4 regions of the Halomonas sp. MCCC 1A11062 genome follow, and region 2 is predicted to be linked to each of the others. Evidence: predicted binding sites of a transcription regulator. Region 2 holds the regulator's gene; each other region holds the start of a gene.
What was found. The regulator sigma-54, encoded in region 2, starts transcription at its own class of promoters, with help from an activator protein. The targets are predictions, from matches to a motif close to TGGCACNNNNNTTGCTNT.
Positions count from the first base shown of each region.

Region 1: the regulator sigma-54 is predicted to act here: its motif matches at 1,135-1,152, upstream of HOP58_RS01910 (P-II family nitrogen regulator).
Region 3: the regulator sigma-54 is predicted to act here: its motif matches at 1,169-1,186, upstream of glnL (nitrogen regulation protein NR(II)).
Region 4: the regulator sigma-54 is predicted to act here: its motif matches at 1,281-1,298, upstream of HOP58_RS15810 (CmpA/NrtA family ABC transporter substrate-binding protein).

Region 1 is NZ_JABFTW010000001.1:417,581-419,777, forward strand. It holds gene HOP58_RS01905 (ammonium transporter) at 1-710, opposite strand, end outside; gene HOP58_RS01910 (P-II family nitrogen regulator) at 741-1,079, opposite strand; gene HOP58_RS01915 (hypothetical protein) at 1,228-1,365, opposite strand; gene HOP58_RS01920 (accessory factor UbiK family protein) at 1,364-1,693, shown strand; partial or broken gene HOP58_RS01925 (YifB family Mg chelatase-like AAA ATPase) at 1,766-2,197, shown strand, end outside.
Region 2 is NZ_JABFTW010000004.1:49,077-51,273, forward strand. It holds gene ptsN (PTS IIA-like nitrogen regulatory protein PtsN) at 1-318, opposite strand, end outside; gene raiA (ribosome-associated translation inhibitor RaiA) at 325-633, opposite strand; gene HOP58_RS05635 (RNA polymerase factor sigma-54) at 742-2,163, opposite strand.
Region 3 is NZ_JABFTW010000018.1:29,263-31,459, forward strand. It holds gene glnA (glutamate--ammonia ligase) at 1-275, shown strand, start outside; gene HOP58_RS17085 (DUF4124 domain-containing protein) at 396-965, shown strand; gene glnL (nitrogen regulation protein NR(II)) at 1,299-2,197, shown strand, end outside.
Region 4 is NZ_JABFTW010000015.1:73,707-75,903, reverse strand. It holds gene HOP58_RS15810 (CmpA/NrtA family ABC transporter substrate-binding protein) at 1-1,125, opposite strand, end outside; gene HOP58_RS15805 (nitrate regulatory protein) at 1,443-2,197, opposite strand, start outside.

The DNA of each region.
Region 1 (2,197 bases), on a different contig from region 2:
AGCTTGAGCTCCGAGCCGCCGTTGAAGCCGAACCAGCCCATCCACAGGATGAAAGTACCCAGGGTGGCCAGCGGCATGTTGGCACCCGGGATGGCGTGAATGCTGCCGTCCTTGCCGTACTTGCCCTTGCGCGGGCCGAGGACCAGCACGCCGGCCAGTGCCGCGGCCGCACCGGCCATGTGCACGATGCCGGAGCCGGCGAAGTCGGAGAAGCCCAGCTCGTCGAGCCAGCCCTCGCCCCATGTCCAGTAGCCGGACACCGGGTAGATGAAGCCGGTCATGACCACGGCGAAGGCGAGGAAGGCCCACAGCTTCATGCGCTCGGCCACGGCGCCGGAGACGATCGACATGGCGGTGGCGACGAACACTACCTGGAAGAAGAAGTCGGCGCGCATGGAGTAGTAGGGGGCGTCTTCACCACCGGCGGTGACCGCATCGACGCTGTTCTCGCCGCCGATCAGTACGCCCAGGTTGGGCAGGATGCCACCGGCATCGCTCGAGTACATGATCGAGTAGCCCACCAGCAGATACATGGTACAGGCAATGGCGAACAGGGCGATGTTCTTGGTCAGGATCTCGGCGGTGTTCTTGGCGCGCACCATGCCGGCTTCCAGCATCGAGAAGCCGGCGGCCATCCACATCACCAGCACGCCGCAGATCAGGAAATAGAAGGTGTCGAGCGCATAGCTCAACTCGGCAAGTTCACTCATGGCTGTTCTCCGTTGTTCTCGTTATGTCGATCAGACGGCTTCGGCGCCGCGTTCGCCGGTACGGATGCGAATCACATCCTCCAGCGGCGTCACGAAGACCTTGCCGTCGCCGATCTTGCCGCTGTTGGCCGCACCGCAGATGGCATCCAGCACGCTCTCGACGCGGGAGTCGTCCACGGCCACCTCGACCTTGACCTTGGGCAGGAAATCGACCACGTATTCGGCGCCGCGGTAGAGCTCGGTGTGGCCCTTCTGACGGCCGAAGCCTTTCACTTCGGTCACGGTGATGCCTTGCACGCCGTTGTCGGCCAGGGCCTCCCGTACGTCGTCGAGCTTGAACGGTTTGATGATGGCGGTGATGAGCTTCATTAGCGTCTCTCCATGCTGGTATTGGGCGATGGGTTGCCAGCTGCTGTGTCTTGCTTATGCGCATTACGTGCCATTTCCGAAAAAAACCTTTTCTTACAGCCGTTTTTCAGGACGAGATAGGCTCGATTCACCAAGAGGGAGAGGAGGGTTACGCGCCCGTGCACCAGCTTGGTGCCTTGTTGTGGTGCAGGCGCGCCATGTCGGAGCGTGAGAAGGGAATGCGTCGTTGCAGCGCCTTGCGTATGCTGTAGAGCAACATGCCCAGGCGAAAGGAGAAGCGCACCATGGCGAGTCAGGACCCCATCAGCCGGTTGGCGCAGCAGCTCGGCGAGCGCCTGCAGGGGGCGGCCCAGGCGCCGGAAGAGTTGCAGAAGGGAATACAGCAGGTCGTACGCGGCGCCTTCGACCGCCTCGAGCTGGTATCGCGGGAGGATTTCGACATCCTGATGGACGTGCTGCAGCGCACGCGCATCCGGGTCGAGGCGCTGGAGCAGCAGGTGGCGGCGTTGGAGAAGGCGCTGGCGGCCCGCGAGACCCCGGTGACCCAGGCGACCCTCACGCTGCCCGAGGATGCGGGCAAGGACGCTGACGAGCCCGGCGAAGCCAAGCGCTGAGCCAGCGTGGAGAGCCCGTGGTAGCACAGTGCTAGTATCTAACCCTTAGCTAATGGAGCGAGGGACCGCAAGATGCTGGCGATCGTTGCCACGCGGGCCGGCCTGGGGCTGGAAGCGCCCGAGGTGCAGGTCGAGGTACATCTGGCCAACGGCCTGCCGGGAATGACCCTGGTGGGTCTGCCCGAGGCCGCCGTCAAGGAGAGCCGCGAACGGGTGCGCAGCGCCCTCACCAACGCTGGCTTCGACTTCCCAAACACGCGCAGAATCGTACTCAACCTGGCGCCCGCCGACCTGCCCAAGGTCGGCGGGCGTTTCGACCTGCCCATCGCGCTGGGCATTCTGGTGGCTTCAGGCCAGGTGCCGGGTGAGGCGCTGGAGGGCATCGAGAGCGTCGGCGAGCTGGCGCTGGACGGCCGGTTGCGTCCCATCAGCGGCGTATTGCCGCTGGCCCTGGCGGCACGCAAGGCCGGGCGCAAGCTGATCGTGCCCAAGGAGAATGCCGAC
Region 2 (2,197 bases):
GGGTACCAGCAGCACGAAGACCAAGTCGACCGGTTCGCCGTCGATGGCGTCGAAATCGATGGGCTCGGCCAGCTTGAGGAAGGCGGCGACTGGGCTGTGGCAGTGCGGGCTTCGCGCATGCGGAATGGCGACGCCGTTGCCGATGCCGGTGCTGCCCAGTCGCTCACGGCCGATCAATCGGCCGAAGACCTCCTGGCTATCGAGGCTCGGGGTGTTCTGCGCAATGAAGGTGCTGAAAAACTCCAGCACCCTCTTCTTGCTGCCCCCGGGAACGTCGAACAGCGCGCGTTCAGGGGGCAGTATGGTTTCCAGTGTCATGGCAACTCAGCGAATGCCGGCGCCCTGGGCGCGGGCCTGGGCCTTTTCCTTGTGCTTGACCAATTGGCGGTCGAGCTTGTCGGTCAGCGCATCGATGGCGGCGTACATGTCCGGGTCGGAGGCTTCGGCATGCAGGTCGGCACCGGCGGCATGCAGCGTGCAGGCGGCCTGTTGGCGCTCCTTCTCGATGGACAGGGTGACCTGGACGTTGGTGATGTTGTCGTAGTGCCGTTGGACGCGGCTAAGCTTCTCGCTCACGTAGTCACGCAGGGAATCGGTCAGTTCAACATGATGGCCGGTGATGTTGACTTGCATGACAAGCTCCTTCGTCCTTCGAGTGGTGGTTTGATTGTAACCCTTTTTGCCTCCTTGCAAACCCCTCCGAACGACGCTCTTGTCCGCTGTCAACGCTGCGTTTCGACTTCAACGAAAGCGCTTGCGTTCGCTCGAGGAGGGTATCCCCAGCGCTTCACGATACTTGGCCACGGTGCGGCGCGCCACCTGAATGCCGTCGTCGGCCAGCAGCTCCACCAGGCGGCTGTCCGAGAGCGGCTTGCGCGGTGGCTCGTCGGCGATCAGCTTGCGAATGCGGGCGCGAATCGCGGTGCTGGAGTGAGCGTCCCCCTCGCCGTTGCCGCCGACATGGCTGGAGAAGAAATACTTCAGTTCGAATACGCCGCGCGGCGTGTGGATGAACTTCTGCGTCGTCACCCGCGATATGGTCGACTCGTGCATCTCCACGGCCTGGGCGATGTCGGCCAGCACCAGGGGCTTCATCGCCTCCTCGCCCTGCTCCAGGAAGTCGATCTGGCGGGCCATGATCTCGCGCCCCACCCGCAGCAGGGTGTCGTTACGGCTGGCCAGGCTCTTCATCAGCCAGCGAGCTTCCTGAAGGTGGTCCTTGAGAAACTGGTTGTCCTGGCTCTTGTCGGCGCGCCGCACCAGGGCGACGTAGTCGGGCTGGATGCGCAGCCGTGGCAGCGCTTCGGCATTGAGCTCTACGCGCCAGCCGGACTCGTCGTGATAGGCGACCAGGTCGGGGGTGATGTAGTTGCTGCCGACCTCGGCATAGTCGCTGCCGGGGCGGGGGTTCAGGGAGCGTACCAGGGCAATGGCGTCGTCGAGGGCCTCGTCGTCCAGGCTCAGGCGGCGCTTGAGCAGGCGGCGGTCGTCGGCGGCCAAGGCCTCGAGAAACTGGCGCACCAGGCGGCGTGCCTGGGGCAGCAGGGGAGTGTCGTCAGGCAGGGTGGCGAGCTGCAGCATCAGGCATTCGCGTAGATCCCGGGCGAAGACACCGGTGGGTTCGAACTGCTGCAGGCGCAGCAGCACCTGCTCGACCTCGCGGGTGGGCAACCCCTCGAGGCCCTGGCGCCGCAGGCCGTCGCGGATCTCTTCCAGCGGCTGGGTCAGGTAGCCGGTGCCGTCCACGGCATCGATCAGGCTCTCGGCAATCTGGCGCTGACGCTCGTTCACATCGATCATCGCCAACTGCCACATCAGGTGGCCGGCCAGCGTCTGCCCAGAGGCCTGGCGTTCGAAGTCGGGGCCTTCACCGGTGGCGCCGGCGGCGCCGCTGCCATGATCGGGATAGGTATCCGTCCAGTCGCTGTCGGTGGAGAGCTCACCGGGAATTTCGCTGGCCCAGTCGTCGCTCTGGGGTTCGCTGACGGCCTGTTCGCCGAAGCCGTCGTCGAGCTCCAGCATGGGATTGGACTCGAGAGCTTGCTGGATCTCCTGGCGCAAGTCCAGGGTGGAGAGCTGCAGCAGCGCGATGGCCTGCTGTAGCTGTGGTGTCATGGTCAGCTGAGTGCCGACTCGCAGTTGCAATGATGCTTTCATGGCCATGAGAATAATGGGCTCATTTGCCGGAAAGACTCTA
Region 3 (2,197 bases), on a different contig from region 2:
GTATCGACGGCATCAAGAACAAGATCCATCCTGGCGATGCCATGGACAAGAACCTCTATGACCTGCCGCCGGAAGAGGGCAAGCTGGTTCCGACCGTCGCCAGCAGCCTGGATCAGGCACTCGAGGCGCTGGACGCTGACCGTGCGTTCCTCACCGAGGGTGGCGTGTTCACCGACGACATGATCGATGCCTACATCGAGCTGAAGATGGAAGACGTCGAGCGTATCCGCATGACTACGCATCCGATCGAGTTCGACATGTACTACAGCTGCTAAGCAGCCGCCGTGGCCGGTGGCGCTGCCGCCGGTCCGCCGCGAAAGGCCCCGCTTTGCGGGGCCTTTTTTGTATACTAGGCGAACGTTTCGTCACACGTGCCCAGCCAGGGGGAGCGACCCATGCTCAGACAGATCGTGCCGTGCCTGCTGGGAGTGCTGGTGGCTTGTTCGGCGCAGGCCACGACCATCTATCGCACCACCGATGCCCAGGGCAACGTGATCTTCACCGACGATCCCAATCGTGGCGGCGAGCCGGTCCAGCTGGCACCGTTGACCGTGATCCCTGCGCGTAGCGAAGGGCGGCAGGCCGAGCCGCCGCGGGTGGAGGGAACTGCCCCGCGGGCGAGTCAGTCGCCGGGCCAGCCGTTCATGCCCTACGACACCTTCCGTATTCGCTCGCCGGAGCACGGGGGTGACCTTCCCGCCAGCTACGCCGGCAACCTGCAGGTCGAGCTGGTCATCGTGCCGGCGCTGCGCCCCGACCACCGCGTGAGGCTGCTCGTCGACGGGCAGGTGAGCCAGACCGCCATGCATACCAGTGCCTTCATGCTGACCAACCTGCCCCGCGGCGAGTACGTGTTGCAGGCCGAGCTGCTCGATGCCCAAGGGCAGATACGCCACCGTACGGCACCGGTCTCGCTCTACGTGCAGCGCTCCAACGCCACGCTGCCCCACGGTGGCGGCGGCTGAGCTCCTTCTGCTGCATCGCTCGTCCAAAGGGCCGCCCCGATGTCATCGCCAGTAGAGTTGCCCCGATATAGGTAGGATGTCGCACCATGATGGGTGGGGCGTGCGCTTTCTTCGCTGGCGCTTTTCGTCTGCTCGCACCATTATGGTGCATAGGTGGGTGCAGCATCCGCCCCGAAACGGCGCTATATCGCCCTTGTGAGGGTTGGCGCGCTTCTTGCTTGCTTCTTGTGTAGGGGCAGGTAAAGCCGAGGGGAGATGCCGCTGCGGCGACGAGCAGGGCATGCGCCATGACGATGCAAGCAGCCCCCTTCATTCTGCGAGAAAAGGTCGAAAATGTATCGACGCCTGATGGAACATCTCACCACGGCGGTGCTGCTGCTGGACGATGAGCTGCAGTTGAGCTGGATGAATCCGGCGGCTGAGGCCTTGCTGGCGGTCAGCCTGGGGCGGGTCAAGGGGCACAGCCTGGCGGCACTGCTGGTCGAAGACGACGGCATGGGCGAGGTGCTGGCCAAGGCGCGGGACGACCAGCATCCCTTTACCCAGCGCGAAGTGCGTCTGGCGCTGCTGGGCGGCACCGTGGTGACCATCGACTACACGGTCACGCCGCTCTCTGCGGCCGAGCTGCTGGTGGAAATGGAGCCGCGCGACCGCTTGCTGCGGATTTCCCGTGAGGAAGCCCTGCTCAACCGTCAGGAGGCGATCAAGGTGCTGTCGCGTGGGCTGGCCCACGAGGTGAAGAACCCGCTGGGCGGCATCCGTGGCGCCGCTCAACTGCTGGAGCGTGACCTCGACGACCCCGCCCTGCGGGAGTTCACTCATATCATCGTCGAGGAGGTCGACCGTCTGCGCGACCTGGTCGACAGCATGCTGGGACCGAACAAGCTGCTGCGTCACGAGCCGCTGAACGTGCACAAGGTGCTGGAGCGGGTGCGTACGCTGCTTTCCGCCGAGACGCCGGGGGTGAGAATCGAGCGCGACTACGACCCCAGCCTGCCGGACTTTCCCGGTGACGAGGCGCAGATGATCCAGGCGGTGCTCAACGTGGCGCGCAACGCGGTGGAAGCGATGACCGAAGCCGGTACCGAAGCGCCTAGCCTGCTGCTGCGTACCCGTGCCCGTCGCCAGTTCACCCTGGGCGCCGAGCGTCATCGCCTGGTCTGCGAGGTGGCCTTGATCGACAACGGCCCCGGTGTTCCCGAAGCCCTGCAGGAAACCCTTTTCTACCCCAT
Region 4 (2,197 bases), on a different contig from region 2:
CAGCGCCTGGCTGTCGAAGTCCTGGGGCAGGTAGCCCCAGCGCTTGTTCTCGGTGAGGAACCACAGGTCATGGCTCTTGAACGGGTAGGAGGCCTGGTGTTTCCAGTAGCGCATCATCTGCGGATGGTCTTCGATCACCAGACCGGTGCCGTAGTCGAAGTTGCCCTGGATGCGGTCGATCAGATCGGCATAGGGGGCATGAATCCAGCGCCGACGGGAGCAGATCTGGGCCATCTCCTCGTGGTTGGCCGGATCCTCGCACCACATCTGCGCTTCCATGATCGCCATCAGCAGCGCCCGGGTGGCATTGGGATTGGCCTCGACGTAATCGCTTCTCAAGGCGAAGGCTTTTTCGGGGTGGTCGTTCCAGATCTCGCCGGTGGTATTGGCGGTATAGCCGATGCCCTGGTTGATCAGCTGACGGTTCCACGGCTCGCAGACGCAGAAGGTCTCCATGCTGCCGACCCGCATGTTGGCCACCATCTGGGCCGGCGGCACCACGATAGTGGAAATGTCGCGGTTGGGATCGATGCCGCCGGCGGCCATCCAGTAGCGAATCCACATGTCGTGGGTGCCACCGGGGAAGGTCATGGCGGCATTGACCGCATCGCCGCCGCTGCGCTTGGCGGCGATGGCCTCGGCGAACTCGGCGGTGTCGAGTCTCACCTTGAGTTCGGCATGCTCGTTGCCCACCGAGATGCACTGGCCGTTGAGGTTGAGCCGCGCCAGGATGCTCATCGGCACCGGCACGTTGTTTGGGGTCATGGCGCCGCTGGCAATGAGATAGGGCATCGGCGTGAGGATATGGGCACCGTCGATGCCGTTGCGCTGCGAACCAAGTACCAGGTTGTCGCGGGTGGTACCCCAGGAGGACTGCTTGAGTACCTCCACATCGGTCATGCCGTGGGCGGCGAAGAAGCCCTTTTCCACCGCCACGAACAGCGGCGCGGCGTCGGTCAGAGCGATGAAGCCGAGCTTGGCCGAGGTGGTTTCGGGCCGTCCGCTGGCCACGGCCCAGCTCAGCGGCAGGCTGCTGAGCAGAGCGGTACCGCCCACGACGCCGGCGGTCTGCTGCAGAAAACGGCGGCGGTCGAGTCCGGGATTGCCCTTGTTGGTCTTGTTCATGGATATGGCTCCCAATAAGAAGTGTCTGGCCAAATAAAGACGGCGCCTGCCCCGATTCGCATGACAATGTCACGGGAACCTGGGCAGACGCCGTTGTCTGGTCCTGGTGCTGCATGGAAGCGCTGAACCGTCGTTGACTCAGCGGACGGTAAGGCTTTGCAGCTTGGGTGCCATTGCGTCTTTTTATCGATTTATTTCATTTAAAATCAATTCGTTGCTATTTCGTTTGTGATGCCTGTCAAGAGGTGTGTCCGACTCACAGGCGCCGAGACGGTGCGCTCGGGTTGTGCGATGCACCATTGCTGCCTGTGTCATCTTCAGGACTCGATCCCCGTTTCGGCCGTTGGCTGGAGGATGTCGGCCAGCCCCAATACGGTCTGGGCGATCTCGGCCATGCTCTTGCTCTGGTCCATGGCCATCTTGCGCAGAAAGGCGTAGGCCTGCTCCTCGCTCATCTTCTGGTGGGACATGATCAGGCCCTTGGCACGCTCGATCAGCTTGCGCTCGCGCAGCGCCCGGCGTGTGTCCTCCAATTCGTCGCTCAGGGCCTGCAGGCGCCCGGCCTGGGCGCGCATCAGCTCCACCAGTGAGCGATTGAGCGAGGAGCCTACCACCCGGGCGGTGACCTCGCCGAGCTCCTGGCTGGCGCTGCCGTCGAGCAACTCCACCAACTGCTGACACACGCCCGGCAAGGCATCGTTCAGCTGTCGGGTCAGCTCCTCCCGCTGTGTCAGGCTACGCCGTGCATCCAGAGTCCGCGTCAGGCACAGGCTGGTCAGTTCGCCGATCATGAAGGTTTCGACCCGCTGCATGGCGTCGATCCGCCAAGTGGTCAATTCGTACCAGGTCTCGCCCAGGGTGCTGGCGTTCTCCGGCAGCGCAACGTCGCCGCAGGCCATCTCGCGCAGTTGCTGAATGCCGGCCAGCGTGCGGCCGGGCATCTCCTGCTGCCACAGTTGGCGCACCGCCTCGCTGGTGAATTCGAGGCAGGTGTCGAAGCAGCGCTGCTGGGCGTCGATCAGGTGCAGCAGCAGCTGGCGATGGGCGTCGTCGAAGGTGCCGGAAGTGAAGC